One region of the Thiomonas sp. SCN 64-16 genome, then DNA from elsewhere that is predicted to be linked to it. Evidence: predicted binding sites of a transcription regulator. Region 1 holds the regulator's gene; the other holds the start of a gene.
The links. The regulator NrdR, encoded in region 1, represses ribonucleotide reductase genes. The targets are predictions, from matches to a motif close to CACNANATNTNGTG.

Region 1 (15,475 bases):
CGCCGGGGCGCAAGTGCGCCTGAGTGTGCCGGCCTGCCGCCTGCCGCCCACCGATCCGATCCTGAACGCGTTGGCCCAGCTCTCGAAAGACGGCCGGGCGGAGATCGACTACTGATCAGCTTGGGTCGCGCGGCCCGGCTTTGACCAACATCGGCGTCCAGATCTTGCCGTTGCTGTCGGGCGGGAAGTGGTGCACTCGCTCGATGGCGCGCAGCACGGCCTGATCCCAGCTCGCAACGCCGCTGGAGCGCTCGATTTTCGCGGTGAGTACGGTGCCGTCCGGCGCCAGGTTGACCAGCACCGTCACCCGCGGATCGCCGGTGATCTGGTTGATCTCGGGATAGGTCACGTTCTCCCGCACCAGACTGGCGATGCGCGCCGCATACGTGCCCGACGGACCGGAGGTGCGCGCCGCAGTGCCGGTGCTGTTGGCCGCGCCGGTGCCCGCCTGCTGCATCAACTGCTTCATGTAATCGTCGCGCGACGAGGCGGCAAGCTGCGCCTGCTGCTGCTCCAGTTTTTTCTGCTTCAGCTCGGCTAGCCGCTTTTGTTCAGCCAGCTTTTTTTGCTCGGCCAGCTTTTCCTGGCGCAGTTTTTCTTCCTGCTGCTGTTTGCGCTGTTCGGCCAACTGTTGTTGTTTGAGTTCCTGCTGCTGCTTTTGCTCGGCCAGGCGCTGCTTTTCTTCGGCGAGTTTTTTCTGTTCTTCCTTGAGCCGTTTTTCGATCAGCGTCTGTTGCTCGGCCTGCTGTTTTTTGAGCGCGGCTTCGCGCTCCTGCTTCAGCACGATGTCGGCCTGTTGCACCTGCGGCTCGGGTTTGGGGGCGGCCACGGGTTTGGGCGGCGGCGGTGGCGGTGGCGGCGGGGCGGGTTGCGGCTGGGGTTGCGGCTGCTTGCGTTCCATCGGCGCGGTGGGCCGGGGCGCGGCGCGCTGCACCGTGGGCGACCACAACTCGGCCTCCACCGCTTCGGGCGGGTGACTCTTCCAGTGCACGCCGAAGGCGATGAGGGCGATGAGCAGTAGGTGGAACAGGGCGGCCAGGCCGAAGGCGCGCAGCGTGCCGCGTTCGTGCGGCGGCCGCAGCGCGGAGGGGTCGCCTGGAGATAAGCGCGCGGTGTTCATGGGAAAAGGGGAAAAAACCGGGCTAAAAAGCGGGAGAAAAAACGCATCAGGATGGGTTGGACTGGACGGCCAGGCCCACGCGCTCCACACCGTGTTGTTTGAGCAGATTGAGCGCGCGCATCACCGCGTCGTACTTCACGTTTTTGTCGGCGGCGATCAGCACCGGCATGGCATCGAGGCTCAGGCCAGCCTGCGCGGCCAGTTGCTGTACGGTCTGCGGCAAGTCCTTGAGGCTGACGGGCTGCGGCGCGGCGTTGGCGGCCTTGCTCTTGGGGTCGCGCAGCGAGACTTCGAGCATGTCGTCCTTCTGGATGGTGACCTGTACCAAGGTACTGGGCGCCTGCGGTGCATTGCCCACGGTGGGCAGCTTGACCATGGTCGGCGTGATGAGTGGCGCGGTGACCATGAAAATGATCAGCAACACCAGCATGACGTCGATATAGGGCACGACATTGATGTCGGCCAGAGCGCGCCGCGAGCGATGCCCACGACTGCTGGATTGGAGGGCGGGCATGTCAGAAGTTCCCAGGGATCAGCGAACGGGGTGAGCGCGGGAGCGTCATCTCAGCGCCCTCCGCCAAAGCCGGTGACCGGCCCGGCTCGCCCGGCGCTTGCTGCCGCAGCCTGCTGCGCGGCGCTCGGCGCGGGCGTGCTCTGGCGCTGCAGGATGTTGGAAAACTCTTCGGTGAACGACTCGTAGCGATTGGCCAGGCGATCGATGTCGCGGGCGAAGAAGTTGTAGGCGATCACCGCGGGGATGGCGGCGAACAGGCCGATGGCCGTGGCCACCAGCGCCTCGGCAATGCCGGGCGCCACGGTGGCCAGCGTGACCTGCTGCAGATTGGACAGGCCGACGAAGGCGTGCATGATGCCCCACACCGTGCCGAACAGGCCGACATAGGGCGACACTGAGCCGACCGAGGCGAGAAAGGACAAGTTGGCTTCGAGCGCGTCCATCTCGCGCTGGAAGGCGGCGCGCATGGCGCGGCGGGCGCCGTCCACCAGCGTGGAGCCGTCGAGCACATGGCGCTCGCGCAGCTTGAGGTATTCACGCATGCCCGAGGCGAAGATGCGCTGCAGCGGGCTGCCGTGGCGGCCGTTGCTCAGCGCCGATTGGTAGAGGTCGTTGAGCCCCGTCCCGGACCAGAACTCCTGTTCAAAGTCTTCAGACTTCACCCGCGCCGACTTGATGGCGAAATATTTGCGGAAGATGACGGTCCAGCTCGCCAGCGATACGGAGAGCAGAAGGGCGAGCACCAGCTGCACCACGATGCTGGCGCCGAGCACCATGGACACGATGGAGAAGTTTTGATCCATAGGGAGGTCTGGCTGTAGTAGTGGGAGAGTGAGCGCGCGGCTCAGGAGAGACAGCCTGCATTACAACAAATCCCCAACGGGCGCGGCCGCTGCGGAGAAGACAGGATTGAGGAAAAAAGGTTCACGAAAGGAAGGGTTGCAGCTCAGGGTGCGGGTGAAGCAGGCGCTGCCCAGCGGGTGACGCGGTCGAAGACTACCCGCGGAATGCGCGATGGCCGCAGCGTGGCCGCCGCCACGCAACCCACGCGCACCGTGGCCTCGCACAGCAGCGCGGCGGGTGCACCGCTGGCGTCGCAGCGCCAGGCCTGTTGCGCGACGGTAAGGCTGGCGCTGCCGATATCCTGCAAGCGAAGCTGGATCTGCAGCGCGTCGTCGAGTTTCGCGGGGGCGGCGTAGCGCAGGTGCACGTCGGCCACGACGAACACCATTCCCGATTGCGCCGCCAGCTCCGATTGCGCCAGCCCCAGGCTGCGCAGCCATTCCGTGCGCGAGCGCTCGAAAAAATTGAGATAGTTGGCGTAATAGACGATGCCCCCGGCGTCGGTGTCTTCCCAGTACACCCGCACGGGCCAGTGGAAAGATTGGGTGCCGTCTTTCATGCCGCCTTGCGCTCCAGATAGCCGCGTAGCCGGGCCAGCGCTTCCTGCAGGTTGGCGATGCTGTTGGCGTAGCTCAGGCGGAAGTAGCGCTGGGGCTCGGCGGTGCCGAAGTCTTTGCCAGGTACGAGCACCACGCCGGTATCGCGCATGACCTCGAAGCAGAAATCCCAGCTGTCGGCGCTGTAGGCAGAGCAGTCGGCGTACACATAAAACGCGCCGTCCGGCCGCACGGGCACGCGCAGGCCCAGGGCTTCGAGGCCGGGCACGATCAGGTCGCGGCGGCGTTGGAACTCGGCGCGGCGGCGTTCGTATTCGGCCAAGGTGTCGGGCTCGAAGCAGGCCAGCGCGGCCTGTTGCGCCACGCTGCTGGCGCAGATGAACAAATTGCCGGCCATGCGCTCCAGCGGGGCGACGAGCGAGGGCGGCACGACCAGCCAGCCCAGCCGCCATCCGGTCATCTGGAAGTATTTGGAGAAGCTGTTGACGGTGATGATGTCGTCGCCCGCGGCTAGCGCGGTGTGGCCGTAGCCGGCTTCATAGCTGAGGCCCAGATAGATTTCGTCGACGATGCTCACCCCGCCGCGCGCGCGCACCACGTCGGCGATGCGGCGCAGCTCGTCTGGCGCGATGGAGGTGCCGGTGGGGTTGGAGGGCGAGGCCAGCAGAACCCCAGCGGTCTGCGGCGTCCACGCGGCTTCGACTTCGCTGGCCGTGAGCTGAAAGCGTTGCGCGGCGGGGGCGGGCAGCATGCGTGCCCGCGCACCCGCAGCGGCCACGAAGTTCTTGTTGCACGGATAGCTCGGGTCGGGCATGAGCACTTCATCGCCCGGATTGAACAGCAGCAGGCTGGCCAGGGTGAGGGCGCCCGAGGCGCCCGCGGTGATGAACACGCGCGCCGGGTCGAGCGTCACGCCGTGCACCTGGGCGTAGTGCTGCGCGATGCGTTCGCGTAGCGCAGGCAGGCCGGGCGCCAGGGTGTAGCCGGTGCGGCCGTCGCGCAAGGCTCGGGTGGCGGCTTCGACCACGGGTTCGGGCGCGATGAAATCGGGCTCGCCCACGCTGAGATGGATCATGCGCCTGCCCTGCGCTTCCCAGGCCGTTTGTTGTTCGGCCGCGGCGCGCACCACGTCCATGACGTAGAAGGGTTCGATGGACTGGTTGCGTTGGGCTAAGCGCATGGCGGCTATCAGAGGGAGATCAGAGGGTGTGAATGAATCCGGCGTGGCCGAGCAGCGTGCCCAAACGCTTCCGATCAAGGCGCAAAGCACAGCCGTGCCCATCGGCACGGCGAGCATTTGCAACGCCGAGCGGGGGTGTTTGGGCGCGAGGAGCGGGCATGGCGGATTTGTTCACACCCTCTCAGTCTTTGCGCGGCGGGCGCGGGCTGGCGCTGGCGCGCCGGGGGAAAGAAGCGGCCGCACGTCGCGGCGGGGTTTTGGCCTTGTGGCTGACGGGCACGTTCGCGTAGGGGTTGGGCGGCGGGCTGAAGTCGGTGGCCGTGGGCTGCGCCTGCGGGTGCGACTGGTTGGCGGCTTCGACCTCGGTTTTGCGCAATTGCGCGGCGATGCGGTCGAGCACACCGTTGACGTATTTGTAGCCGTCGGTGCCGCCGTACACCTTGCCGAGTTCGACCGCTTCGTTGATGACCACGCGGTAAGGCACGTCGAGATGACGCTGCAGCTCGAAAGCGCCCATCAGCAGCAGGGCGTGCTCTACCGGGGAAAGCTCGCTGGTCTGGCGGTCGATGTGCGGCTGAATGAGGGCGTCGAGCGGCCCGGCCTCGGCCAGCGCGCCATGCAGCAGCGACTGGAAGTGATCGTCGTCGAGCTTGATGGTGGGGTAGCGCTCGTGCAGAAAGGCTTCGATCGCGCCGGTATCGCTGCCGGCGAGCAGCCATTCATAAATGCCCTGGAACGCGAGCTCGCGCGACTTGCGCCGCGCGCTTTTGGGGGCGGTGGTTGCGGTCATGCGGCCTCGTCGTCGTTGTCGCTGATGTCGATGAACAGGTTGGCCATTTCCACCGCGACGCGGGCGCATTCGGCGCCTTTGTCGATGCGGGCTTCGGCCTGCGCTTCGTTTTCCACGGTGAGCACGCCGTTGGCCACCGGCATGTTGTAGTCGAGCGCCACCTGAGCGATACCGGCCGCGCTGGTATTGCAGACGACCTCGAAGTGATAGGTGTCGCCGCGAATCACGCAGCCGATGGCAATGAGCGCATCGAAGGCCTCGCTCTCGGCCAGCGCCTGCAGCATCAGCGGCAGTTCGAGCGCGCCGGGGACGGTGTAGAGCCCGATATCGTCTTCGTTCACGCCCAGGCGCTGGAGTTCGTCGAGGCAGGACTGGGTGATGCGGTCGGTAATGGCGGTGTTGAAGCGGGCCTGCACCACGGCGACGCGCAGCTCACGGCCATCGAGTTGTTCGGAAAGAATGCGGTTCTGGACGTTTTGCATGGCGTTGGAGTGCAGAGGAGTGGCGCGCCGCGGGGCGCAGAAGGGCAACAGCTTACGCGCCGGGCGCAAGGATGGGGGCGCTGTCCTGTGCGGACTCGAAGCCGACGATCTCCAGCCCGTAGCCTGCCATGCTGGGCATTTTGCGCGGCTGGCCGAGAAGGCGCATCTGACGCACGCCGAGATCGCGCAGGATTTGCGCGCCAATGCCGTAGTCGCGCAAGGCGGTGATGCCCGATTTGGGCGGCGTGGCCGCCGGCTGCAGCAAGCGCTCAAACTGGCTTTTCAGTTGCGCGGCCGATTCACCGCAGTTGAGCAGCACGGCCACGCCCACGCCTTCGCGCACGATGCGCTGCAGGGCCTTCGGCAGATTCCAGGAATGGCGCTGGCAGGCGGCATCGAGCAGGTCGAGAGCGGACAGCGGCTCGTGCACCCGCACCAGGGGGGCCTGCTGGCTGGCGAGGTCGCCATGCACCAGCGCCAGATGCAGGCCATGACCGGCGCGATCGGTATAGGCCACGCAGCGCATGGGGCCGAACGGCGTCTGCATAGGGTGTTCGCCTACGCGCTGCACTAGCGATTCGGTGCGGCTGCGGTATTCGATGAGATCGGCGATGGCGCCGATTTTCAGCTCGTGCTGCGCGGCAAATTGTTCGAGATCGGGCAGGCGGGCCATGGTGCCGTCGGCGTTCATCACCTCGCAGATCACGGCGGCGGGTTCCAGCCCGGCCAGAGCGGCGAGGTCGCAGCCGGCCTCGGTGTGCCCGGCGCGCATCAGCACGCCGCCTTCAGCGGCCATCAGCGGGAAGATGTGACCCGGTTGCACGATGTCGCTGGCCTGTGCATTGCGCGCCACGGCGGCCTGCACGGTGCGCGCACGGTCGGCCGCCGAAATGCCCGTGGTGACGCCTTCGGCAGCTTCGATGGACGCGGTGAAAGCGGTGCCGTGCGAAGAGCCGTTGTGCTCGACCATGTGCCTGAGGCCAAGCTGCGCGCAACGCTGGGCGGTGAGGGTCAGGCAGATCAGGCCGCGCGCATGCGTGGCCATGAAATTGATGGCCTGCGGGGTGATGTGCTCGGCGGCAATGACCAGATCGCCCTCGTTTTCGCGATCTTCCTCATCGACCAGAATGACCATGCGCCCGGCCTTGAGCTCGGCAATGATGTCGGGAACGGGGGACAGGGGCATGATGGGGACGGGCGCTGCTGAAAAGCCCACCATTCTAAAACCGCCTCACCCGGCGCGCTTGCGCCGCTTGCCTTGTCAGAATTCGTAGCGTCCGAAGAAAAACGCGACGTTGCCGTTGTTGAGCTTGTTATTTACCTTCGGGATAAAGGTGCCATAAATCGACAGCCTGCCGAAACGGATCGAGGCGATGGGCAGCGCGATGGGGAAGGGGATGTTGTGGAAGATGTCGGCGCGCGAGGTCACCGCCAGGGTGTAGCCCAGACCGAATCCCACCGGCGCGTCGTTGTTGAACATCCACTGATGGGCGTAGCCGACCACGGGCTCGGCGTTCCAGTGCGAGTCGGAGAAGATCATGGCGTACACCATGTCTTCGTTGCCGTCGGCATTGATGTGATGGCGGCCCCAGCCTATGCCCCAGGCGTGTTTGTTGAGCGTGGCGCGTTTGGCGGCGGTGTAGGTGCCGGGGTCGTGCCAGGTGTAGCCGCTGAAGTACAGATCGTCCTGTCCGGTCTGGGTGGTGCTGACCGCGGCATTCCAGGTGGACTGCGCCCAGTCGGATACGCCGCCCAGCCCCAGCGCCCAACTCGCGCGGGGAACCAGGGCCAGCCAGAGGAGGGCGAAAGTGGATAGAAGGCGGGCTGGAAAATGTTTCATGGGCTCTTGGCGGGCGTCTCAGGGAAGTCGGGCCAGACTTTATCAGCGCAAAAGGTTGAGCCTGTGTCCGTTTGCAACGGGCGGTATGTGTGTGGCCGACTCAAGCGCTGTTCAGAGCCGGGTTGGGGCGCTGATCGGGGCAATGATCAAGCACCGAGGCGCGCGATCAATCGGCCCTGCTGCACGACGAGCAGCGTATTTTCGGGCAGGGGTTCCCAGTCTTCCGGGGTGAGGGGCACGCTGGCGAGCATCACGGCGGGTGCGGGTTTGTCGTCGCGGCCCTGAACATGCAGCCCAGAAGCGCGCATCTGATGCTCGCTGGCGGCTTCGCGCATGAGCAGGTGCAAGCCGGGCACCCAGGTGTTGCCCGGATGACTGCGGCGGCGATGCGCATGAGCGAACAGCAGGTCGCCATCGGTGAACAGAAAGTTCGCCGCGCCAAGGGCACGCAATCTGGCCGCGAAGTCGGAGACCACTTCAATGCGGCGTTTGAGGTCGCCGCTCTCACCCGCCGCATCGAGCACTTGCAGCGATTGCATGAGCACGTAGAACGCATGTTCGGAATCGGTCTGGCCCATCGGGCGGTGCGCCGCATGCGCCAGAGGAAGCGCCTGCTCGATGTCGGGCAGATCGCCGTTGTGGGCAAAGATGTGGCGCTTGCCGAACAGCTCGCGGGCGAACGGCTGGGTGTTGACCAGCGTCACCGGGCCGCGCGAGGCGCGGCGGATATGTGCGATGACTAGCGGGCTGTGAAAGTCGTGCTTTTCGAGCACCGGAACGAAGGCGCTGGTCAGCGCGGGTTGCGCTTCGCGCAGCACATGGGCGTCGCTGCCCTCGTAATACGCCGCGCCCCAGCCGTCGGGATTGGCGGCGTGCGGCCCGCCGTGGCGCGCGAATTCACGAAAGGCGAACCGCACCCGCGCGGGCACACGGCTGGAGTAGGCGAACAACTCACACATCTTTCCGACCCTCCGGTGCGCCCAGCATGCGCTCGACATAGCGGGCGATGAGGTCGATTTCGAGATTCACCGCGCTGCCCTCGCGAAGTTGATGCAGATTGGTGTGCTGCAGGGTGTGCGGAATGAGGTTGATACTCACGCGGCAATGCTGTGGCAGATCTTCGACGCGGTTGACCGTCAGACTCACGCCGTTGATCACGATGGAGCCCTTGTACGCAAAGAACTTGCCTAAAGCGGCGGGCGCGTCCACCTCCAGCAGCCAGGATTCGCCGACGGGCTCGAACCTGGCCACCTGACCGACGCCGTCCACATGGCCGGTGACCAGATGGCCGCCAAGCTTGGTGGACAGCGCGACCGACTGCTCCAGATTGACCTGGGCGTCCGGCACGTCCAGCCCCGTGGTGCGCGCCAGGCTTTCGGCCGAAATGTCGAAGGCAAAGCCACCGGGCTGAAGATCCACCACCGTCATGCAGGCGCCGCTGACGGCGATGCTCTCGCCGAGCTCTACGCCCTGCAACCAAGCCGGATCGACCTGCAGGCGCACGCGTTTGCCGTGACTGGCTTGGGAACCGAGGGGGGTGACTTCGGCGATGCGGCCGACGCTGGTGATGAGTCCGGTGAACATGAGGGTTCAAAGAGAAAAGGAATGAGGGAGACGTGCAAGGATGCGCAGATCGGCGCCGATCCGCTGCACATCATGCCATCGCAGCGCGAGCCCTTCGTTGATCTGCTGATAGGGCCCCAGCGCCGCCAATCCGGCGCCATCGCCCAGCAACTGGGGCGCAAGATACAGCAGCAGTTCATCGACCACGCCGGCGCGCAGCAGCGAGCCGTTGAGCTTTTCGCCGGCCTCGCAGTGCAGCTCGTTGATGCCCCGCTGGCCGAGCACCTGCATCAGTGCGCGCAGATCGGTCTTGCCCGGCTTGTCGGGATCGGCGGGCAGGGCGATGTCTTGCAGATCGAGCGAGGCGGTGGCCGCGCTGCGCAGTGCAGCCAGGCGCGGCGCGGCCTGTTCCGGCGGCAGGGCGTGGACGATCCACAGCGGCGATTCGGCGCTCTGCAACAGGCGCACGGTCGGCGGGCATTCCAGGCGGCTGTCGATGACGATGCGAATGGGCTGGCGCGGCGTCTGCACCGCCCGCACATTGAGCTGGGGATCGTCCGCCCGCACCGTCCCCAGGCCAGTGAGTACGGCGCAGGCACGCGCGCGCCAGAGATGGCCGTCGGCGCGGGCCGCTTCGCTGGTGATCCACTGGCTTGCGCCGTTGGGCAGGGCCGTGACGCCGTCGAGCGAGGCGGCCACCTTCAGCCGCACCCAGGGCGTGCCGCGCACCATGCGGGAGATGAAGCCAAGGTTGATCTCGCGCGCTTCATCGGCGAACAGCCCGACATCGACCTGGATGCCGGCATCGCGCAAACGCTGCAATCCCTGGCCTGCCACCAGCGGGTTGGGATCGACCAGCGCAGCAACCACGCGCGCGACGCCTTGCGTGGCCAGCAGGTCGGCGCAGGGCGGCGTGCGGCCGTGGTGCGCGCAGGGCTCCAGCGTGACGTAGGCGGTGGCGCCCCGCACCTCGTGGCCGCGCTCCCAGGCTTGCTTCACTGCCTGGACTTCTGCGTGGTCTTGCCCCGCCGCCAGCGTGGCGCCTTCGCCCAGCACCTGGCCGTCTCGCACCAGCACGCAGCCCACCCGCGGATTGGGGCTGGTGCGGTACATCGCGCTGTGCGCCAGATCGAGCGCCCGGCGCATGAAGCGCTGATCTTGTTCGCTGAATGAAACGTCGTCCGGGTTCATGTCGGAGTTTTGCCGCGCCGGGGTTTGGCGGCGGGCGAGGGCGGCTGCATTTCCTGCAGCACGTCGAGAAACTGGCTCAAATCCTTGAAGCTGTGGTAGACGGAGGCGAAGCGCACATAGGCAATGCCGTCGAGCGTGCGCAATTCTTCCATCACCCAGGCGCCGATTTGGGTGGAGGGCAGCTCGCGCGCGCCGCTTTGCAGCAGCATTTGCTCCACGCGCCCGATGGCGGTATCCACCGCGTCGGCACTGACCGGTCGCTTGCGCAAGGCCAGCAGGAAAGAGGCGCGCAGTTTGTCGCGGTCGTATTCGGTGCGGCGGCCATCTTTTTTCACCACCACCGGAAAGCTGACCTCCGCGCGCTCATAGGTGGTGAAGCGCTTGTCGCAATGGCCGCAACGCCGCCGCCGCCGCAGCGCGGTGCCGTCTTCCACATCACGGGTTTCAATCACCTGCGTGTCGGGGCTTTGGCAAAAGGGGCATTTCATGGCGGCGTGGCAACATTAAACCCGTCATTATTCACGCCGCAGCCTGTTTTCGCGGCAGCGCGCGCAAACACGGCGCGGATCAAACGCCTGACGCGGCGGCTACACTGCCCGCCGATGAAAAATCTGGTTCTCCTCATTTCCGGGCGCGGCAGCAATCTGCAGTCCATTCTTCAGGCCGAGCGCGAACAGGGCTGGGGCGTTTGCGTGCGTGGAGTACTCAGTAACCGGGCTGATGCCGCTGGGCTGGATATTGCGCGCGCCTTCGGCGTGCCCACGCAGGTGATCGCGCACGCCGACTTTCCCAACCGTGAGGCGTTCGACGGCGCTTTGGGCGATGCGATTGATGCGCTGGAGCCCGACGTCGTCGCGCTGTGCGGCTTCATGCGGGTGCTGGGTGCGGCCTTCGTCGACCGCTTTGCGGGCCGTCTGGTGAATATCCATCCGTCTTTGCTGCCAGCTTTCACCGGGTTGCGCACCCATGCCCGCGCCCTTGAGGAAGGGGTGAAGTGGCACGGTGCTACCGTGCATCTGGTGAGCAGTGCGCTCGATCACGGGCCGATTCTGGCGCAGGCCGCCGTGCCGGTGCTCGATGGTGATACGGTCGAGACGCTGGCCGCGCGGGTCTTGCTTGAAGAGCACCGAATTTATCCCCCCGCCGTGCGGGCTTTGCTGGAAGGGCGGGTGCAGATCGACGGCTTGCGCACCCGTATCCGTCTGTCCTCCGATTCTTCCCTTTGAAAGAGCGCCATGAAACCGCGTGACCTGCTTTACACCGCGCGCGACGTGCTGCGCGATATGTTGCGTTTCGACGCCGCGGCCGATGCCGTGCTGTCGCGGCTGTTCCGTGCCAAGCCGCAACTGGGCAAGACCGACCGGCAGATCCTGGCCGACACGGTCTATCAGGTGCTGCGGCATCTGCGCTTGTTTCAGACGCTGGCCGCGACCGACGAAAGCATCGGCGGGGCTATGGAACTGCGTCTGGCCATTCTCGGCTGGTCGGGAAACGCGCAATCGCTGCATGCGGCGCTTTCTCCCGAGCAACTCGAGTGGCGCAAACGCTTGCTGGCACAAGACGCGATGGCCCTGCCCGAAGCGGTGCGCTGGAGTCTGCCGGAATGGCTGGCGGCCGCCCTGCAGGCGAACTATGGCGCGGAATATCCCGCGCTGGCGCAGGCACTGTTGCGCCCGGCTCCGCTGGATTTGCGGGTTAATGTGCAGAAAGCACGGCGCGAAGCCGTGCTCGACGTGTTCGCCCGCCTCAATCTGCCCGCGCAGCCAACGCCCTATTCGCCGTGGGGCGTACGCCTGGAAGGCAAACCCGCTTTGCAGGATCTCACCGTCTTTCGCGAAGGCTGGGTGGAGGTGCAGGACGAAGGCAGTCAGCTGCTCGCCGTACTGCTGGCCCCGCGCCGCGGTGAAATGGTGGTCGACTTCTGCGCCGGAGCCGGCGGCAAAACCCTGGCGCTGGGCGCCATGATGCGCAGCACGGGTCGGCTTTATGCGTTCGACGTGGCCGACTACCGCCTGGCCAAGCTCAAACCCCGGCTGTTGCGCAGTGGGCTATCCAATGTGTACCCGGTCGCCATCGCACATGAACGCGATGAACGGGTCAAACGTCTGGCTGGCAAGGTCGACCGGGTGCTGGTGGACGCGCCGTGCTCCGGCCTGGGTACCTTGCGCCGTAACCCCGATATGAAATGGCGACAGAAGCCTGAAGATATTGCCGAGTTGACGACAAAACAAGCCAGCATCATGCAATCGGCGGCAACGTTGCTGAAACCGGGCGGGCGCTTGGTTTACGCTACCTGTAGCGTCTTGCCGGAAGAAAACGGCGGCATCGTCAATGCCTTTCTGGCCGCGCACCCCGATTTCGAACGTGTTCCCGCCGATGCGGTGCTACGTCAGCAAGGAGTGGACGGCGAGGGCCTGGTGACCCATGGGGACTTGCAGTTGTTGCCCAATCGTCACGCCACCGACGGCTTTTACGCCGCCGTGCTGCAGCGGCGCCCGACCTCATCTGATCGTGGCGAAGCCGATGCCACGCTTGCGGACTGACAAGGGCTTCTCGTTTGCACTGAGTGCTGTCGTCAGTGCAAGACCGATAATGAATGCAACTTTCGCCAGCGGCGAAGTTCCAATTGTGTTGTATCGATCTGAAAGTTTCTGATGTTTGATGTGTTTTTGAATTGGGCTGGTCACGGCCTTTTGCGTGCATCGTGGTGGCAAATCGTCTTATTTGCGCTCATCACCACGCATATCACCATTGCGTCCGTCACTATTTTTCTGCACCGCGCTCAGGCTCACCGGGCGCTGGAACTGCACCCGATCGCCTCGCACTTTTTCCGGTTCTGGCTGTGGTTCACCACGGGCATGGTCACCAAGGAATGGGTAGCGATTCATCGCAAGCATCACGCCAAGTGCGAGACGGTCGACGACCCTCACAGTCCGGTGACCCGCGGCATCGATACAGTGCTGTTGCGCGGCGCCGAGTTGTACCGAATCGAATCGAGAAACGCCGAAACCCTGAGCAAATTCGGTCACGGCACTCCTGACGACTGGTTGGAGCGCAACGTTTATTCCCGATTTATCTGGCAGGGCGTCGGGCTTTTGCTCATCCTCGATGTGCTGATGTTCGGCGCGATCGGCGCCACGGTGTGGGCCGTGCAGATGTTGTGGATTCCGATCTGGGCAGCCGGGGTGATCAACGGGCTGGGTCATTGGTGGGGCTATCGCAATTTTTCGGCGCGAGACAGCAGCCACAACATTTCTCCCTGGGGGTTGCTGATCGGCGGCGAAGAGTTGCACAACAACCACCACACCTATCCCACGTCGGCCAAGCTCTCGGTCAAATGGTGGGAGTTCGATATCGGCTGGGCTTATATCCGAGCTTTGTCCTGGGTGGGTTTGGCCAAACCGCGCAAACTGCCGCCACAGTTCCGGCTGGGCGAGGTGCGCGCCGAGGTCGATCAACTCACTTTGCAAGCCGTTATCGCCAACCGCTATGAGTTGATGGCGCGCTATGCCGCGGGGTTGAAGTCCACCCTCAAGGCCGAACTGGCCCGAGCTGCAGAGCAGGGCGCGGTGAGCCATCTGCCGACTTTGCGTGCGGCCAAACGCTGGATTGGCATCGAGCGCGAGATTCTTTGCGAGCGTTCGCGCGCCTTGGTGGACGCCGCGGCGAGCGCCAGCCCTAACCTGAGCAAGCTGCTGCACATGCGCGAAGAGCTCAAATCGGTGTGGGAGCAGACCAATCTGAACGCCGACCAGCTTCGCTTGAAGCTCCAGGACTGGTGCCGCCGTGCCGAAGACAGTGGCTTGGCCCCGCTTCGGGAGTTGTCGCTGAGGCTGCGACGTTATACGCCGACAGCCTGAATTCTGATGTTTACAACGTGATGTTTACAACGCTTGGGCATTCATGCCGGATGCCCAGGCTAAACATTGATGGAGCGCCGAAGCACGCGCCAAAGAAAAGAAGCACCCACAAAAAATCCGCTGGTCTGGCCGCAGTAAAGTTAAATACTGCGGCCGATCCAGCGGATCGTTCTTGAGCAGGCAGACCAGATTACTTGATCTTGCCTTCTTTGTAATTCACATGCTTGCGCGCGACCGGATCGAATTTCATGATTTCGATCTTTTCGGGCGTGGTGCGCTTGTTTTTGGTGGTGGTGTAGAAATGGCCGGTGCCCGCAGAGGATTCCAGCTTGATTTTTTCGCGTCCGCCTTTGGTTGCCATGATGGGTTCCGTGCAGTTCTAGGAAGGAATGGAGGGGCGATCAGATCTCGCCGCGCGAGCGCAGCTCGGCCAGCACGACGTCGATGCCTTTTTTGTCAATGGTGCGCAGCCCAGAGCTCGTTACGCGCAAACGCACGAAACGGTTCTCGCTTTCAACCCAGAAACGACGATATTGCAGATTGGGCAGGAAGCGGCGCTTGGTCTTGTTGTTCGCATGGGACACATTGTTCCCGACCATCGGCCCTTTACCTGTCACTTGACACACTCGTGCCATGGCACACCTCGAAATTGTGTAGAACAAAGGCTAAAGATTATAGCTGGAAAGATTTGCTTGTCCACCGCTATCGGTGTCAAGACTCCGCATTCTCCAGATAGCGCTGTGCATCCAGAGCGGCCATGCAGCCGGTACCTGCGCTGGTGATCGCCTGACGATAAACGTGATCTTGCACGTCGCCCGCGGCGAATACGCCGGGCACACTGGTGGCGGTCGCCATCCCTTCGTTGCCGCTGCGGGTGATGATGTAGCCGTCCTTCATGTCCAACTGGCCTTTGAAAATTTCAGTGTTGGGCTGGTGGCCGATGGCGATGAAACAGCCATTCAGTGCGATGTCTTCGTCGGCGCCGGTCTGGCTGTTGTGGATGCGCACGCCAGTCACGCCACTGGCGTCGCCCAGCACTTCTTTCAATTCGCTCCAGAGCTTGAGTTCGACTTTGCCCTCGGCCGCGCGGGCCATGAGTTTGTCGACCAGAATGGGTTCGGCACGAAATTTGTCGCGGCGGTGAATGACGGTCACCTTGCTGGCGATATTGGCCAAATACAGCGCCTCTTCGACGGCCGTGTTGCCGCCGCCCACCACGCACACTGGCTGGTTGCGATAGAAAAAGCCGTCGCAAGTCGCGCAGCCCGAGACGCCCTTGCCCATGAAGGCCTCTTCGGTGGGCAGTCCCAGATATTTGGCCGAGGCGCCAGTGGCGATGATCAGGGTGTCGCAGGTATAAACGCCGCTGTCGCCTTCGATGCGGATGGGTTTTTCGCGCAGATGCGCGGTGTGTATGTGATCGAACACGATCTCGGTGTTGAAACGCTCGGCATGCGCCTGAAAACGCGCCATCAAGTCGGGCCCTTGCACGCCATCGACGTCGGCAGGCCAGTTGTCGACTTCGGTCGTGGTCA
Region 2 (15,475 bases), on a different contig from region 1:
CGGGCGTTTTTCCCACCAAGGTGTAGCGCACCGTCTGGCCGGGTTCGACCGAGATCGAGCCCCGATCGACATAAAACTGCAGCGCGCCGCTCGCGGTGATGTGCACATGCAACAGATCCGCCGGGGCGCGGGGAAAGGTGACAGGCGCTTCGGCAATGCTCTGCTTGGCGCCGAACAAGCCGCTTTGGTCTGCAGACTGGGCGTGAGTCAAAGGGCTGGAGCCTAAGCCGAGCAAAAGGCCGACCAGCAGCGTCGCGCGCAGGCGTGCTGAAGCAGAAAAGGTCATGCTGGATCCGGTGTGGTGAAAGGAGAAGCCGAAGCATCCGTCGTGACGGCCTCGTCTGCAGTGGCGGCGCCCTCATGGCGGTGCCGCAGATTGGCGCGCAGGAAACGCGTGCGCGGTTCGGTTCGGGGCAGAAAACGCGCCAGCTCAGTCAGCGCCATTTGATAGACGTCGCGCTTGAACTCGATCACACTGTCGAGCGGTATCCAGTATTCGTTCCAGCGCCAGGCGTCGAACTCAGGGTGCTCGGTGGCGCGCAGACAAACATCGCAATCGCGCCCGGTCAGGCGCAGCAAATACCAGATCTGCTTCTGGCCTTTGTAGATACCCCGACTGTCGCGGCGCACGAAATGGCTGGGCACGTCATACCGCAGCCATTGGCGGGTGCGGGCAATGATGCGGACATGACAGGGGTTGAGGCCGACCTCTTCGTGCAACTCGCGGTACATGGCCTGCTCAGGCGTTTCGCCCGGGTTGATGCCGCCCTGCGGAAACTGCCACGAATGCGCTCGCACGCGCTTGCCCCAGAACACCTGATTTCTGGCGTTGAGCAGGATGATGCCCACGTTGGGACGGTAGCCTTCGCGATCCAACATCGCCTGATCCTCGATCTTTTAGAATTCTCCGTTTGATTATAGGCAGCGCGGCCGCCGGGAGAGGGTGTTTGCAGAGTGCGGCAGAGCCTGCAAACGCCCAACACGGCTAAGACCCCGGCGATCACGCTGATCTTCGAATTCATTTTTCCTCAAATGCCGGCCACGCGCCGCTACGCATGAAAATTTCCCGCTTTTTCATATCCACTCAGAAGGACGATCCGGCGGATGCCGACGTTCGCAGCCAGGCGCTGATGTTGCGCGCGGGCATGATCAAAAAACATGCAGCGGGGCTTTACAGCTATCTGCCGCTGGGCCTGCGCAGCATCCGCAAGGTGGAGGCCATCGTGCGCGAGGAAATGAATCGCGCGGGCGCCATCGAGTTGCTCATGCCCGTGGTGCAGCCGGCCGAGCTTTGGCAGGAGACCGGGCGACTGGATCAATTCGGTCCCGAACTGTTGCGCATCAAAGACCGCCATGACCGCGACTTTGTGATCCAGCCCACCTCCGAGGAAGTCGTGACCGATCTGGTGCGCAGCGAGGTGCGGAGCTGGCGTCAACTGCCACTCAATTTCTATCACATCCAGACCAAGTTTCGCGATGAACGTCGTCCGCGATTTGGTGTGATGCGCGCGCGTGAATTCACCATGAAGGATGCGTATTCCTTCGATCGCGATTTCGAGGCGGCGCAGATCAGCTACCGCGTCATGTTCGATGCCTATGTGCGCATCTTCCAGCGTTTCGGCTTCGAGTTCCGCGCCGTGGCGGCGGATTCGGGGGCCATCGGCGGCTCGCTCAGCCATGAGTTTCACGTCATTGCCGACACCGGCGAAGATGCCATTGCTTACTGCGAGGGTTCCGACTTTGCCGCGAACATCGAGAAGGCCGAAGCTCTGCCGTTGATCGCCGCGCGCGCCGAGCCGACGCAGACGCTGCAAAAGACGCCCACGCCGGGCGCGGCCAAATGCGAGGATGTCGCCACGCTGCTGGGTATTCCCTTGCAGCAGACCCTCAAGTCGGTCGTGCTCGCAGTGGATGGCGACAAGCCCGGGCAGGCCGCAACCATCGTGCTGCTGCTGGTGCGTGGCGATCATGCGGTCAACGAGGTCAAGGTGAGCAAGCTCGCCGGTCTGGCCAGCACCCGCATGGCGACCGAGGCTGAGATTGTGGCCACGTTTGGCACGCCGCCGGGCTACCTTGGGCCGATTGGCACTGTGCATCCCGTGCGCGTGATTGCCGACCGTACCGTGGCGAATATGAGCGACTTCGTCGTCGGCGCCAATGCGGTGGATTTCCACTACACCGGCGTCAACTGGGGGCGCGATCTGCCTGAGCCCGAAGTGGCCGACATCCGCAATGTGCAGGCGGGCGATCCCAGCCCGGACGGCAAGGGCGTGTTGTCGATCTGCCGCGGCATCGAGGTGGGGCATGTGTTCTATCTGGGCACCAAATATTCGGCCGCGATGGGCGCGACATTCCTCGACGACAAGGGCAAATCGCAAACGCTGGAAATGGGCTGCTACGGCATCGGCATCACGCGCATCCTCGGGGCCTGCATCGAACAGAATCACGATGCCAAGGGCATGATCTGGCCGGATGCGATCGCCCCGTTCACCGCGGTGATCTGCCCCATCGGTTATGACCGCAGCGAAGCCGTGCGCCAGGCGGCGGACGCGCTCTACGCCGAACTCATCGCCGCAGGCGTGGATGTGGCGCTGGACGACCGCGGCGAGCGTCCGGGCGTGATGCTGGGCGACTGGGAACTGATCGGCGTGCCGCACCGCATGGTGATTTCCGACCGCGGTCTTGCTGCGGGCACGGTGGAGTATCAGCACCGCCGAGAGAGTGCGCCGACGGTGCTGCCGCTGGCTGACGCCTGCGCGCAGTTGCAGGCCCGGTTGCAGCGCTGATTCCGTCCGAGGGCTGTTGCATGCCTGGCCTGTCTCGCCGTCGGTGGCTGTTGCAGGTGGCGGGAGCGGGCGCTGCGATCGGCGCGGGCTGGGGCTTGCCCACTGCGCCTGCCTGGGCTGGCGCGCAAAAGGAAGAGCAGCTCAGCGACGCGGTGCGCACCGCGCTCGCCGCGCAGATTGCCGAGGCTCCACCGCCGCAGCCGCATTTTCGCGACGCCAATCATTTCGCCCAATACTGGGTGTGGCTGGCGACCGAGTCGGCGCGGCTGCAAAACCGCATTCCGGGCTTCTCGGTGCGGCGCGATTTTCTGCAAACCGTCTGGTACGAAGCGCACCGCGCCGGGCTGGAGCCCGCGCTGATCCTGGGCTTGATTCAGGTGGAAAGCGGCTTCAAGAAGTATGCCATTTCATCGGCCGGGGCGATGGGCTATATGCAGGTCATGCCGTTCTGGACCCAGCAGATCGGCAATGGCGATATCACCAGCCTGTTTCACATGCAGGTGAATCTGCGTTATGGCTGCGTGATTTTGCGGCATTACCTCAACATCGAAAACGGCAGCTTGTTCTACGCTTTGGGCCGCTACAACGGCTCGCGCGGCAAAGCGGCTTATCCCGACGCGGTGCTCGCCGCGCGCCAGCGCTGGCTGGTGGCGGGCGGCTCCGGCTGAAGTCGCCCGTCCCGCCGAGCACTCAGCGCGGCATCATGCCGCCCATGCGCTGCATCATTTTGAACATCTTGCCGCCCTTCATTTTTTTCATCATGTCACGCATCTGCTCGTATTGCTTGAGCAGGCGGTTGACTTCTTGCACCTGCACCCCGGCGCCTGCGGCGATGCGGCGTTTGCGGGTGGCTTTGATGACGTCGGGCTTGTGGCGCTCCTGCGGGGTCATGCTGTGGATGATGCCCTGCATGCGGCGCATGTCGCGCTCGGCGCGGGACATATCGGCCTGACCGGCCTTGGCCTGCATCTCGGCCGGCAGTTTGTCGAGCATGCCCTGCAGGCCGCCCATTTTGTTCATCTGCTGCAGCTGCATCAGAAAGTCGTTGAGATCGAACTGGGCGCCCGACTTGACCTTGGCGGCCAGTTGCTGCGCAGCATCGACATCGACCTGACGCTGCGCCTGCTCCACCAGAGCGAGGATGTCGCCCATGCCCAGAATCCGGTCGGCCATGCGGCGCGGGTCGAAGGGCTCCAGCCCGTCGATCTTTTCCGACACCCCGGCGAACTTGATCGGCGCGCCCGTGACCTGCCGCACCGACAGCGCCGCGCCGCCGCGGGCGTCGCCGTCGAGTTTGGTGAGCACAATACCGGTCAGCGGCAGGGTGTCGTGGAAGGCGCGCGCGGTGTTCACTGCGTCCTGGCCCTGCATGGCGTCCACCACGAACAGGGTTTCGATGGGCTTGAGCGCGGCGTGCAGCTCTTTGATTTCGCGCATCATGGCTTCGTCCACCGACAGTCGTCCCGCGGTGTCGACGAGCAGCACGTCGAAATGGTGACTGCGGGCGAATTCGACGGCGCGGCGGGCGATGTCCAGTGGTTTGTCGTCGGGTGAGGAGGGAAAGAATTCCGCCCCAGCCTGCGCCGTCACCGTCTGCAACTGCGCAATGGCTGCCGGGCGATAGACGTCGCACGACACGGTGAGCACTTTTTTCTTCTGCCGCTCGGTCAGCAGCCGCGCCAGCTTGGCGGTGGTGGTCGTTTTGCCCGCGCCCTGCAGACCGGCCATGAGCACGATGGCCGGCGGCTGGGTGGCGAGGTTGATCGGCACGGCGTCGCCGCCCATCAGATCGGCAAGCTCGCGCTGCACCACGCCGACCAGCGCCTGACCGGGGGTGAGCGAACCCACCACTTCCTGGCCCAGCGCTTTTTCCTTGACGCGGGCAGTGAATTCGCGTACCACGGGCAGCGCCACGTCGGCTTCGAGAAGCGCGAGGCGTACCTCGCGCAACATGTCCTGGATATTCGCTTCGGTGATGCGCGCTTCGCCCTTGAGGGTCTTGACCACGCGGGACAGGCGCTGGGTGAGGTTGTTGAGCATGGGGCGTGGAAGGTTGGAGCGAGGTTTGGGCGTTTGCGCAGTTTGGTCGTCGCAGAGCCTGAGGCCAGTCTGGCATTCACCGCGCGCGGCACTGAAGAACCGCAGGGGGGTCGGTTAAACTTGAAACATGTCGATTTTAGTGAATAGCCTCGCCTTCGCCTTCTATATGTTGGCTGCGGTGTTGTCGCGCCCGAAACCTGCTTTGGTGCTGGGCCATGCGGAAGGGGAGACTAGCGGGGCGACGCAACGTTCCGAGCGCTGGTCGACCTGGGTGATGGCGCTGGCCTGGATCGCGCAGACCATCACCTTCGCCATGGTGCTGCACGGCGAGTTGCAGCCGCATTTCGGCTTTGCCCAGGCGCTTTCGGTCACGTTCTGGCTGGTAGCGGCAGTGTATTGGGTAGAAAGTCTGTATTACCCCCTGCAGATGTTGAGAAGCTGGATCTGTCTGCTGGCGGCCATTTCCATTTTGCTGAGCTGGGTTTTCCCCGGAGGCTTTACGCCGCCTTACGGCGCTGGGCCCACTTTCGCGCTGCACTGGGCGATGGGGATCGCCGCCTATGGCCTGTTCGGCGCGGCCGTGCTTCACGGCATTTTGCTGTGGACGGCCGAGCGTTCGCTGCACCGGCGCAAGGGCGCGGTGTCGGGCGTGTCGCGCAGCCTGCCTTTGCTCACCCTGGAAAAGCTGACCTATCGTTTGGCGGCGGTGGGTTTTGTGCTGCTGACGGCCTCGCTCATTTTTGCGGCGACGTTCAGCGAGCAATTGTTTGGCAAGCCGTTCGAGTTCAATCATCAAGCGGTTTTCGGTATCGCGGCCTGGCTGATTTTTGCCGTGCTGATGGTGGGTCGGGTGTTTCTGGGCTGGCGGGGCACGCGGGCGCTGGCTTGGCTGTTCGGCGGCACGGTGCTGCTGATGCTGACCTATGTCGGTTCGCGTTTTGTGCTGCAGGTGATTTTGCACCGATGAAGTACCTCGTTCTGTTTGTGGTGGTGATTGTCGGGCTGATGCTCATCAAAAAATCGCAGCAACCCCGCAGCGTGCGACAGCCGCCTTCGCCCAATAAACCGCCGCAGGTTCCCGAGGCGATGTTGCCGTGCGCGCATTGCGGCGTGCACTCGCCCGCCAGCCGCTGCGTCTGGCGCGATGGCAAGCCGTACTGCAGCGACGAGCATGCCCGTCTGGGGTCGTAAGCCGGGCGCTGCGGTCGCCGCTGAAAGCGCATTCGCGCGATCCATGTTCGCCCCGGCGGCGGCCTCTTCAGGTTCGGCCTTCGTGCCTTCTTCGCGTCTGGGCCGAGAACGCCTGCGAACCTACCGGGTGCTGGCTGCGGCGCGCGTGCTCATGTCGCTGATGTTGCTGGGCTGGCTGGTGCTGCTGCCCATGATGCAGGCAGCCCCCCATGCCGAAAAACCCGCCGTCGCCACACTGGGTTACGGGGTGGCGCTGCTGTATGTGGCGCTGACGGTCGCGAGCCTTTGGTGGAGTTTCGTTCGCACGCAGGGCCTGGCCTGGCAGGTGCTGATCGCGATTGCCGTCGATCTGCTGGCCTTCACCACCTTGCAGTTCACTGCGGGATATCCCGTGCGCGAATTCGCCCTGATCTACGCCTTGCCCGTGTTGGCAGCGGGCATTTACGGCACGCTGTCGCTCACCTTGTTCGTGGCTGCCTTGGTGACGATGATTCTGCTGGGCAGCGCCGGGTTCGCCATGCTGGGCGGGGCGGCGGAGGCCGAGCAGCGCCTGCTCAATGCGGCCTTTGTCGGCATCGCCTATTTTGCAGTGGCGGTGCTGACCTGGCAGTTGTCGCAAAGACTGGCGAGGCAAGAAGCGCGTGCGGCGGCCAGCGAGTCCGTCGCCCGGCGGCAGATGGCCTTGAACCAGCGGGTGATCGAGGCGCAGCGCGATGGCGTCATGGTGGTCGATCGGCACATGGTGCTCGAAGCGCTCAATCCGGCCGCGCAACAGCTGCTGGATTTGCCCTGGAGCGATGCGGTCACGGCGCGCTGGCTCGGGGGGCGCAAGGCCTTGCGCGATCTGCCGGTGGCCGAGGTGGTGCGCAAAGAGGTGGAGCGCATGGCCATTGACGGCGAGGAGGCGCGGGAGGTCAAGGTGCGCACGCCCGCGGGTCGCAAGCTGCTGCTTCGTCTTTCCACGCTGGACAACCTGCCGGGCGGCGTGGGCTATCTCATCGTGCTGCAGGATCTGCGGGAGATCGATGCGCGCATTCAGCAGGAAAAGCTGGCGGCGATGGGGCGTCTGGTGGCCAGCGTGGCGCATGAGATTCGCAATCCGCTGGGGGCGATCGGGCAGGCCAACCAGCTCGCCCGCGAATTCGCGGGCGATGCGGTGCAGCTCGAACGCCTGCATCATCTCATCGGCCAGAACGTCGAGCGCATCAACCGCACCGTCGAGGATGTGCTGGAGCTGGGCCGCACCGCGCCGCGTGAAATCGGGCTGATGCTTTGCGCGCCGTTGATGCGCGAGCTGCATGCCGAATTCGACCAGCCGGATCAGGGACGCATCGGTCTGTTCATTCAGGACGACGCGGCGCAGATCCGCTTCGATGCCTTGCATCTGCGACGGGTGTTGGTCAATCTGCTGAGTAACGCGCGGCGCTATGCGAGCAACCAGCCACGGGCGATCGAGATGCGGCAACTCGGCGCCGGGCAGGTGCGGGAAATCCAGGTCTCCAACGATGGGCCGCTGATCGACGCCGAACTGCGCGCGCAGCTGTTCGAGCCGTTTCGCACCACGAGCAGCCGGGGCGTCGGGTTGGGCTTGTATATTTCTCACGAACTGTGTTTGCGCAACGGCGCGCGTCTGCTTTACCGCCTCGAGCGCGAGGGCACGCCGCAGGAGCGCGGTTCTTTTGTCATTCAAATCGCACCGGGCCCTTAAGGCATGAATCCAGCGGATGTGCGTATTCTCATCGTCGACGACGAACCCGATCTGCGCGAGCTCTACACCCTGAGCCTGGTGCATGAAGGCTGGCAGATCGACGTGGCTGAAACCGTGGCGCAGGCGCGCGAGCAGTTGGCGCGCAGGCGCTACGCCCTCATGCTCACCGATATGCGTCTTCCTGACGGCGAGGGGCTGGAGTTGCTGCGCTGGCTGGAAGCGCAGCCCGACCGCTTTGAGAAGTCCATCGTCATTACCGCCTACGGCAGTGCGGGCAACGCGGTGGCGGCGCTCAAGGCCGGAGCGTTCGACTACCTGAGCAAGCCGGTCGATCTGGCGGCGCTGCGTCGCACCGTGCATGCGGCCCTCGCAGCGGTCGATGTGGAAGTGCAGGCGCCGACCAGCAGCGCATTGCAACGCATGGTGGGTGAGTCTGGGGTGATGCGCGCCCTTAAACAGACCTTGCAGCGCGTGGCCCGCAGCATGGCGCCCGTGCTCATCCAGGGCGAGTCGGGCACCGGCAAGGAGCTGGCCGCAAAGGCCGTGCATGAATGCAGCGCCCGCGCCAGCGGGCCGTTCGTTCCGGTGAACTGCAGCGCCATTCCCGAGCAATTGCTGGAGGCCGAGTTTTTCGGCTATCGCAAGGGCGCGTTCACCGGAGCGATGTCCGACCATGCCGGCTTCTTTGCTGCGGCGCAGGGCGGCACGCTGTTTCTCGACGAGATCGGCGAACTGCCTCTGGCGATGCAGGCCAAGCTGCTGCGCGCCGTGCAGGAGCGGCGCGTGCGCCCGGTGGGCGAGACGGCCGAAATCGCGGTGGATGTGCGCCTGGTCAGCGCCACCCACCGTCATCTGGAACGCATGGTGGAGCAGGGCCAGTTTCGGCAGGATTTGTTCTACCGCCTCAACGTCATCGGGGTCACTCTGCCGCCGCTGCGCGACCGGCTGGATGATCTGCCGGTGCTCGTCGAGGCGTTGCTGGGCGACATCCGCCGCGACAATGCGCGGCCCGGTCTGCGGCTGAGCCCGGCTGCGCTTGAGCACCTGCGCCAGCATCGTTTCTCAGGCAATGTGCGCGAGTTGGAGAATCTGCTGCACCGGGCTGCGGCGCTGGCTGCACAAGATCTGATCGGCCCTGAAGACATCGAGCTGCAGGGCAGTGGCGCCCGCGCCGCCGAAGTGCTGACCTCTGCGACGGCTTTGCCGATTACCGCGATCCTGCCCGACACGACGGCGCCGTCCATGCAGCGACCGGCCGACCCGCCGATCACCCCAATCGTTGCGCAGCATGCCCCGGAGCCTCAGCCGCCTCAGTCGCCCCAGCCCCCCATGGCCCGGTTCGAAGCGCAATCGCCCCTGCCTCCCGACTTAGGGGCCTACCTCGATCAGGTTGAACGCAGCATCCTCTGCGAGGCGCTGCGGCGCACCCGCTTCAATCGCACCGCGGCCGCGCAGTTGCTGGGGCTGAATCTGCGTCAGATCCGCTACCGCATGGAGCGCCTCGACGTGCGCGACCCGGCTGAAGCGCCGCCGGACGATCCTTTCTGATCATGTCGCCCCCCTTCAGTACGGCTAGTCGGGACGCAGGCTGGATGCCCCACGCCCGACATATGCCGTCTCCCAATCAGGATGAGCGGCCCGCGGGCATGCCGATCGATTTGCTGGTGATCCATTGCATCGCTCTGCCGCCGCGTCAATATGGCGGCGAGGCGATCGAGCAGTTGTTTTGCAATCGGCTCGATCCGCGGGCGCACCCGGCTTTTGCCGCGCTCGAAGGTCTTAGGGTCTCGGCGCATTTTGTGGTGCAGCGCGATGGTGTGCTCACGCAATATGTGTCCTGTGACCGGCGCGCCTGGCATGCCGGCGCATCGCGTTATGCCGGGCGCGAGCGATGCAACGATTTCAGCATCGGCATCGAACTCGAAGGGAGCGACGATGAGCCGTTCGAGCCCGAGCAGTACGACACCCTGATCGCACTGGGATCTGAACTGCTCGCGCGCTATCCCTTGCGCGCATGGGTCGGGCATAGCGACATTGCGCCAGGGCGCAAGACCGACCCAGGCGTCGGCTTCAACTGGCGCCAGATCAAAAACGGCCTGGCCCTGTCGACATCGGCCTTTCCATTTCAGCGGTTTTGAGCACCCCTGCGGGTTTGTCCGAGGCCGCTCCAGGGGCAGACTTTGTGCATGAACCTGTGCATAAGCTGTGGGCTGGCTGTCAATTTGTCCCACACTACGAATAGTGGTTGAAATTCCGCCAGACGCTAGATATAGTGTCTTGCCGGTTTGAGAGAGATGCCGGATCGCGGTCTGAGACTGCGGTATCGGAAGGCTGGAAATGCTTACGCGCTCTCTCGGTTCGTCCCCGATTTGCCCTCATTCGTCTTTATTGCTTTGTCCGTGCTGCTTTCATGCGGCGTTCATGTGCGCTCGCAGCGCCGTGAGCCAGCCAGATTTGCTGCGCGGCCCATCTGCCCTCAAGGAGTCCCGATGTCCCAGACCACCGCTGCCACCGAATCCACTGCCGTCCCGCAACACCTCGCACACCCCGAGGTGGATACGCAACAGCAGGTCGCACTGGGTGATTTTTCAGACTACAAGATCATCCGTCGCAACGGGGCCGTGGTCGGGTTTGAGCCGAGCAAAATCGCCGTGGCGATGACCAAGGCCTTTCTGGCCGTGCAAGGCGGGCAGGGTGCGGCCTCGGCCAGCATGCGCGAAACAGTGAATGCGCTGACCGAAAACGTCGTGCGCGCCCTGCTCCGTAGCCGTCCCAGCGGCGGCACCTTTCATATTGAAGACATTCAGGACCAGGTCGAACTCTCGCTGATGCGCACTGGCCAGCACGAGGTGGCGCGCGCCTATGTGCTGTACCGCGAACGCCGCACACAAGAGCGGGCCAAGCAGAAAGCGGCTGCAGAGCAACAAGAGAGCGCCCCGGTGCTGCATGTGCTCGACGGCGGTCTGCGCAAACCGCTCGATCAGGCCGCTCTGGTGAGCCTGATTGAATCCGCCTGCGTCAATCTGAGTGCGGATGTGAAGGCGGCCCCCATCGTGGCGGAAACTCTGCGCAATCTGTACGACGGCGTGCCGATGCTCGAGGTTTACAAGGCCTCCATCCTCGCCTCGCGCACCCTGATCGAGCGCGACCCCGACTACTCCAAGGTCACTGCTCGCCTGCTGTTGCACACCATGCGCCGCGAGACGCTGAACGAGGACATTCCGCAGGAGCAGATGACCCAGCGCTACGCCGAGTATTTTCCGCGCTGCATCAAGGAGGGTGTCGAGCTCGAACTGCTCGACGAGCGGCTCGGGCAGTTCGACCTGGCCCGTCTGGGTGCCGCGCTCAAGGCCGAGCGCGACCTGCAGTTCGATTACCTGGGTCTGCAAACGCTGTACGACCGTTATTTCCTCGCCAATCGTGCCGATACGCGGGTGAACAAGGATGGCCGTCGCATCGAGCTGCCGCAGGCCTTTTTCATGCGCGTGGCCATGGGCTTGTCGCTCAACGAAATCGACCGCGAGGCGCGCGCCATCGAGTTCTACGAGCTGCTCTCCAGCTTTGATTTCATGTCGAGCACGCCCACCCTGTTCAATGCGGGCACCCGCCGTTCGCAACTCTCGAGCTGCTACCTCACCACCGTGGCGGACGATCTGGACGGCATCTACGAGGCCATCAAGGAGAACGCGCTGTTGTCCAAGTTCGCCGGCGGTCTGGGTAACGACTGGACGCGCGTGCGCGCCCTGGGCAGCCATATCAAAGGCACCAACGGCAAGAGCCAGGGTGTCGTGCCCTTCCTCAAAGTGGTCAACGACACTGCGGTGGCAGTGAACCAGGGCGGCAAGCGCAAGGGCGCGGTCTGCGCCTATCTCGAAACCTGGCACCTCGACATTGAAGAGTTCCTGGAACTGCGCAAGAACACCGGCGACGATCGCCGCCGCACGCACGACATGAACACCGCCAACTGGGTACCCGATCTATTCATGAAGCGGGTGATGGAAGGGGGCGACTGGACGCTGTTCAGCCCGGCCGACGTGCCCGATCTGCACGACAAGTTCGGCAAGGACTTCGAGCAGGCCTATACCCGCTACGAACAGAAGGCCGCGCTGGGCGAAATCAAGCTGTTCAAGACCCTGCCCGCGGTGCAACTGTGGCGCAAGATGCTGTCCATGCTGTTCGAAACCGGCCATCCCTGGATCACCTTCAAGGATGCGTGCAATGTGCGCAGCCCGCAGCAGCATGTGGGCGTGGTGCACTCGAGCAACCTCTGCACCGAGATCACGCTCAACACCAATGAGAGCGAGATCGCGGTGTGCAATCTCGGCTCTGTCAATCTGGTCGCGCATCTGAAAGACGCGCCAGACGGCACCAAAGTCATCGACCAGGCCAAGCTCAAGCGCACCATCCAGACCGCGATGCGCATGCTCGACAACGTGATCGACATCAACTACTACGCCGTGGCCAAGGCGCGCAACGCCAATATGAAGCATCGGCCAGTGGGTCTGGGCATCATGGGCTTTCAGGACTGTCTTTATCAGCTGCGCATTCCCTATGGTTCGCAACAAGCCGTGGAATTTGCCGATCGGTCGATGGAAGCGGTTTGCTACGAGGCTTACTGGGCGTCGAGCGAACTGGCACGCGAGCGCGGCCGCTACAGCAGTTACGGCGGCTCGCTTTGGGATCAAGGCATCCTGCCCATGGACAGTCTGAAGCTGCTAGCCGAACAGCGCGGTGGCTATGTCGAGGCCGATACCTCCAGCACTCTTGACTGGAACGCGCTGCGCGCGCAGATCGCGCAGCACGGCATGCGCAACTCCAACTGCGTGGCCATCGCGCCCACGGCCACCATCTCCAACATCGTCGGCGTGGACGCCTGCATCGAGCCGACCTTCCAGAACCTGTACGTCAAGTCGAATCTGTCGGGCGAGTTCACCGTCATCAATCAATATCTGGTGCGCGACCTCAAGGCGCGTGGCCTGTGGGACGCGGTGATGGTGGCCGACCTCAAGTACTTCGATGGCAGCACCCAGCGCATCGACCGCATTCCCGCCGATCTCAAAGCCCTGTATGCCACGGCCTTCGAGACCGATACCCAGTGGATCATCGAGGCTGCGGCGCGCCGCCAGAAATGGATCGACCAGGCGCAGTCGCTCAACATCTACATGGCCAATGCATCGGGCAAGTTGCTCGACGATACCTACAAGCTGGCTTGGCTGCGTGGCCTCAAGACCACCTACTACCTGCGCACCATCGGCGCCACGCATGCCGAGAAGTCCACGGTCAAGGCGGGTCAGCTCAACGCCGTGCCGCAGTCGCCAAGCGAGTCGGTTTCGGCTTTAGCTTCGGCTTCGGCACAGGCCGTGGTGCAGTCCGGCGACATCCGCTACTGTGCCATCGACAACCCGGAATGCGAAGCCTGTCAGTAAGCGCTGCAAACCGTTGCGGCGCATCACAAGTGATCAAGCGGCATGCCACTTGCGATGCGCCTGCACAACATGCGCCGCACAAACCACGCATCCTCATTGCATCGGTGTTGAGCCTTTGCGCTGAACACTTGATAATTCACGGAAGGTCATGAACATGCTTACTTGGGACGAACCACAACAGAACTCTGCAAGCCCCGCGCAAGGTGCGCTGGCGGAGCGTTCACTTCAATCCCTGGGCGGTGCCTCGGCTTCGCTTCAATCCGCAGCCGCATCGACGCCAGCATTGGCGGTGGCCGCAGACCTCTACAGCCAACGCGCGGCCTCCACCGCGCGGGTGCGCGCCGAAGACAAGCGCATCATCAACTGCAGTGTCGATGTCAACCAACTCGTCCCGTTCAAATACAAATGGGCCTGGGATAAATACCTCGCCTCCTGCGCGAATCACTGGATGCCGCAGGAAATCAACATGTCGCGCGACATCGCGATGTGGAAAGACCCCAACGGCCTGACCGATGACGAGCGCCTCATCATCAAGCGCAACCTCGGCTTTTTCACCACGGCCGATTCGCTCGCCGCCAACAACATCGTGCTGGGCACCTATCGCCACATCACCAACCCCGAGTGCCGCCAGTATCTGCTGCGCCAGGCCTTCGAAGAAGCCATCCACACCCACGCCTATCAGTACATCGTCGAATCCATAGGCCTCGATGAAAGCGAGATCTTCAACTCCTATCACGAGATCGCGTCCATCCGCGACAAGGACGAGTTCCTCATTCCCTTCATCGATACCCTGACCAACCCCGAGTTTCGCACTTCGGCTTTCGGGGGTTCGGAGCGTAACGATCAGGAGCTGCTGCGTTCCATCATCGTGTTCGCGTGCCTGATGGAAGGGTTGTTCTTCTATGTCGGCTTCACCCAGATCCTGTCGATGGGGCGGCAGAACAAGATGACTGGTGCGGCCGAGCAATACCAGTACATCCTGCGCGACGAGTCCATGCACACCAACTTCGGCATCGATCTGGTCAACCAGATCAAGCTGGAGAATCCGCATCTCTGGACCCCGGAATTCAAGCGCGAGCTCACCGGCCTCTTCCATCAGGCGGTCGAGCTTGAGTATCGCTATGCCGAAGACACCATGCCCCGCGGCGTGCTGGGTCTGAACGCATCGATGTTCAAAGGCTATCTGCGCTTTATCGCCAACCGCCGTGCGGTGCAGATCGGTCTCGACGCTATCTTCCCCAATGAAGAGAACCCCTTCCCCTGGATGAGTGAAATGATCGACCTGAAGAAGGAGCGCAACTTCTTCGAGACCCGGGTGATCGAGTACCAATCCGGCGGCGCGCTGTCCTGGGAATGACACGTGAATAACCTGCGAGCACGCACTACAGAGTGATTGTTGACCGAGTCCCTTCCACCCCGATACGTCCGGCCGCGCAGAGTCGGCGGGTGGAGTCTCCTCCTCTGTTTTTTGTCGCGCAACGCATGGGGGCGTCCATGGTGATGCCTGACTCCCCGCTCGATCAATTCTGGTGCGCCGGTCTGCGCCTCATGCTCTGGATGACCAGAGGTGAGCGCACGGCGCGCCGTTCCCCATTCCTTCCCGCACTGGCTTTGTCGCCGGCGGAAGTGAATCCCCTGCACGGATCAGCGCTGAGCCGATCGCAGGTGGTGCCGGCTGAACGCCGTGCCGATGTCCCGTACTGGAAACCGCCGGGAGGCGGGGCCGTGAGGCGCTCGGACGCGATTTGGCGACCGGCTCAACTTCAAAAGACTTGATCAAGGAGAATCACCATGGCAACTGCAAAAAAAGCGGCACCGGCGAAGAAAGCGACGCCCGCGAAGAAAGTAGCACCGGCGAAGAAGGCTGTACCCGCGAAAAAGGCGGCTCCGGCGAAGAAAGCCGCACCGGCGAAGAAGGCTGCTCCTGCGAAGAAGGCCGCACCGGCTAAGAAGGCGGCTCCTGCGAAGAAGGCCGCGCCGGCGAAGAAGGCCGCGCCGGCGAAGAAAGCCGCACCGGCGAAGAAGGCTGCTCCGGCGAAGAAGGCTGCTCCTGCAAAGAAGGCCGCACCGGCTAAGAAAGCTGCACCTGCGAAGAAGGTTGCGCCTGCGAAAAAAGCGGCGCCGGCGAAGAAGGCCGTAGCTGCTCCCGCCAAAAAAGCAGCGACCGCGCAAACCAAGCTGAATCCGCAAGCGGCCTGGCCGTTTCCGACCAGCAAGCCCTGAGCATTCAGTGCAATTGAGCCCGGGCTGATCGCCCGGGTTTTTTTATTTCCGCACGCCGCATGCCTACCTCGAGCCGCTATCCCGGCTAGCTTCACTCCGAC

Region 2: ABT24_RS07740 (ribonucleoside-diphosphate reductase subunit alpha) is a predicted target of NrdR. The motif match lies at 9,987-10,000, and genes of this name have one in related genera.

The regions. Positions count from the first base shown of each region.
Region 1 is NZ_MEGQ01000025.1:7,945-23,419, forward strand. It holds gene dnaE (DNA polymerase III subunit alpha) at 1-115, shown strand, start outside; gene tolA (cell envelope integrity protein TolA) at 116-1,120, opposite strand; gene ABT24_RS08645 (biopolymer transporter ExbD) at 1,167-1,634, opposite strand; gene tolQ (protein TolQ) at 1,685-2,437, opposite strand; gene ybgC (tol-pal system-associated acyl-CoA thioesterase) at 2,581-3,036, opposite strand; gene ABT24_RS08660 (pyridoxal phosphate-dependent aminotransferase) at 3,033-4,214, opposite strand; gene nusB (transcription antitermination factor NusB) at 4,396-5,004, opposite strand; gene ribH (6,7-dimethyl-8-ribityllumazine synthase) at 5,001-5,486, opposite strand; gene ribBA (bifunctional 3,4-dihydroxy-2-butanone-4-phosphate synthase/GTP cyclohydrolase II) at 5,539-6,705, opposite strand; gene ABT24_RS08680 (Antimicrobial peptide resistance and lipid A acylation PagP) at 6,748-7,326, opposite strand; gene ABT24_RS08685 (class II glutamine amidotransferase) at 7,473-8,285, opposite strand; gene ABT24_RS08690 (riboflavin synthase) at 8,278-8,910, opposite strand; gene ribD (bifunctional diaminohydroxyphosphoribosylaminopyrimidine deaminase/5-amino-6-(5-phosphoribosylamino)uracil reductase RibD) at 8,917-10,080, opposite strand; gene nrdR (transcriptional regulator NrdR) at 10,077-10,568, opposite strand; gene purN (phosphoribosylglycinamide formyltransferase) at 10,683-11,306, shown strand; gene ABT24_RS08710 (RsmB/NOP family class I SAM-dependent RNA methyltransferase) at 11,316-12,623, shown strand; gene ABT24_RS08715 (DesA family fatty acid desaturase) at 12,735-13,940, shown strand; gene rpmG (50S ribosomal protein L33) at 14,131-14,301, opposite strand; gene rpmB (50S ribosomal protein L28) at 14,342-14,575, opposite strand; gene trxB (thioredoxin-disulfide reductase) at 14,652-15,475, opposite strand, start outside.
Region 2 is NZ_MEGQ01000022.1:26,327-41,801, reverse strand. It holds gene ABT24_RS07790 (CNP1-like family protein) at 1-286, opposite strand, end outside; gene ABT24_RS07785 (RNA pyrophosphohydrolase) at 283-879, opposite strand; gene ABT24_RS07780 (proline--tRNA ligase) at 1,056-2,786, shown strand; gene ABT24_RS07775 (lytic transglycosylase domain-containing protein) at 2,807-3,454, shown strand; gene ffh (signal recognition particle protein) at 3,477-4,826, opposite strand; gene ABT24_RS07765 (cytochrome C assembly family protein) at 4,954-5,793, shown strand; gene ABT24_RS07760 (PP0621 family protein) at 5,790-6,017, shown strand; gene ABT24_RS07755 (sensor histidine kinase) at 6,061-7,725, shown strand; gene ABT24_RS07750 (sigma-54-dependent transcriptional regulator) at 7,729-9,273, shown strand; gene ampD (1,6-anhydro-N-acetylmuramyl-L-alanine amidase AmpD) at 9,276-9,863, shown strand; gene ABT24_RS07740 (ribonucleoside-diphosphate reductase subunit alpha) at 10,215-13,151, shown strand; gene ABT24_RS07735 (ribonucleotide-diphosphate reductase subunit beta) at 13,306-14,508, shown strand; partial or broken gene ABT24_RS07730 (histone) at 14,937-15,374, shown strand.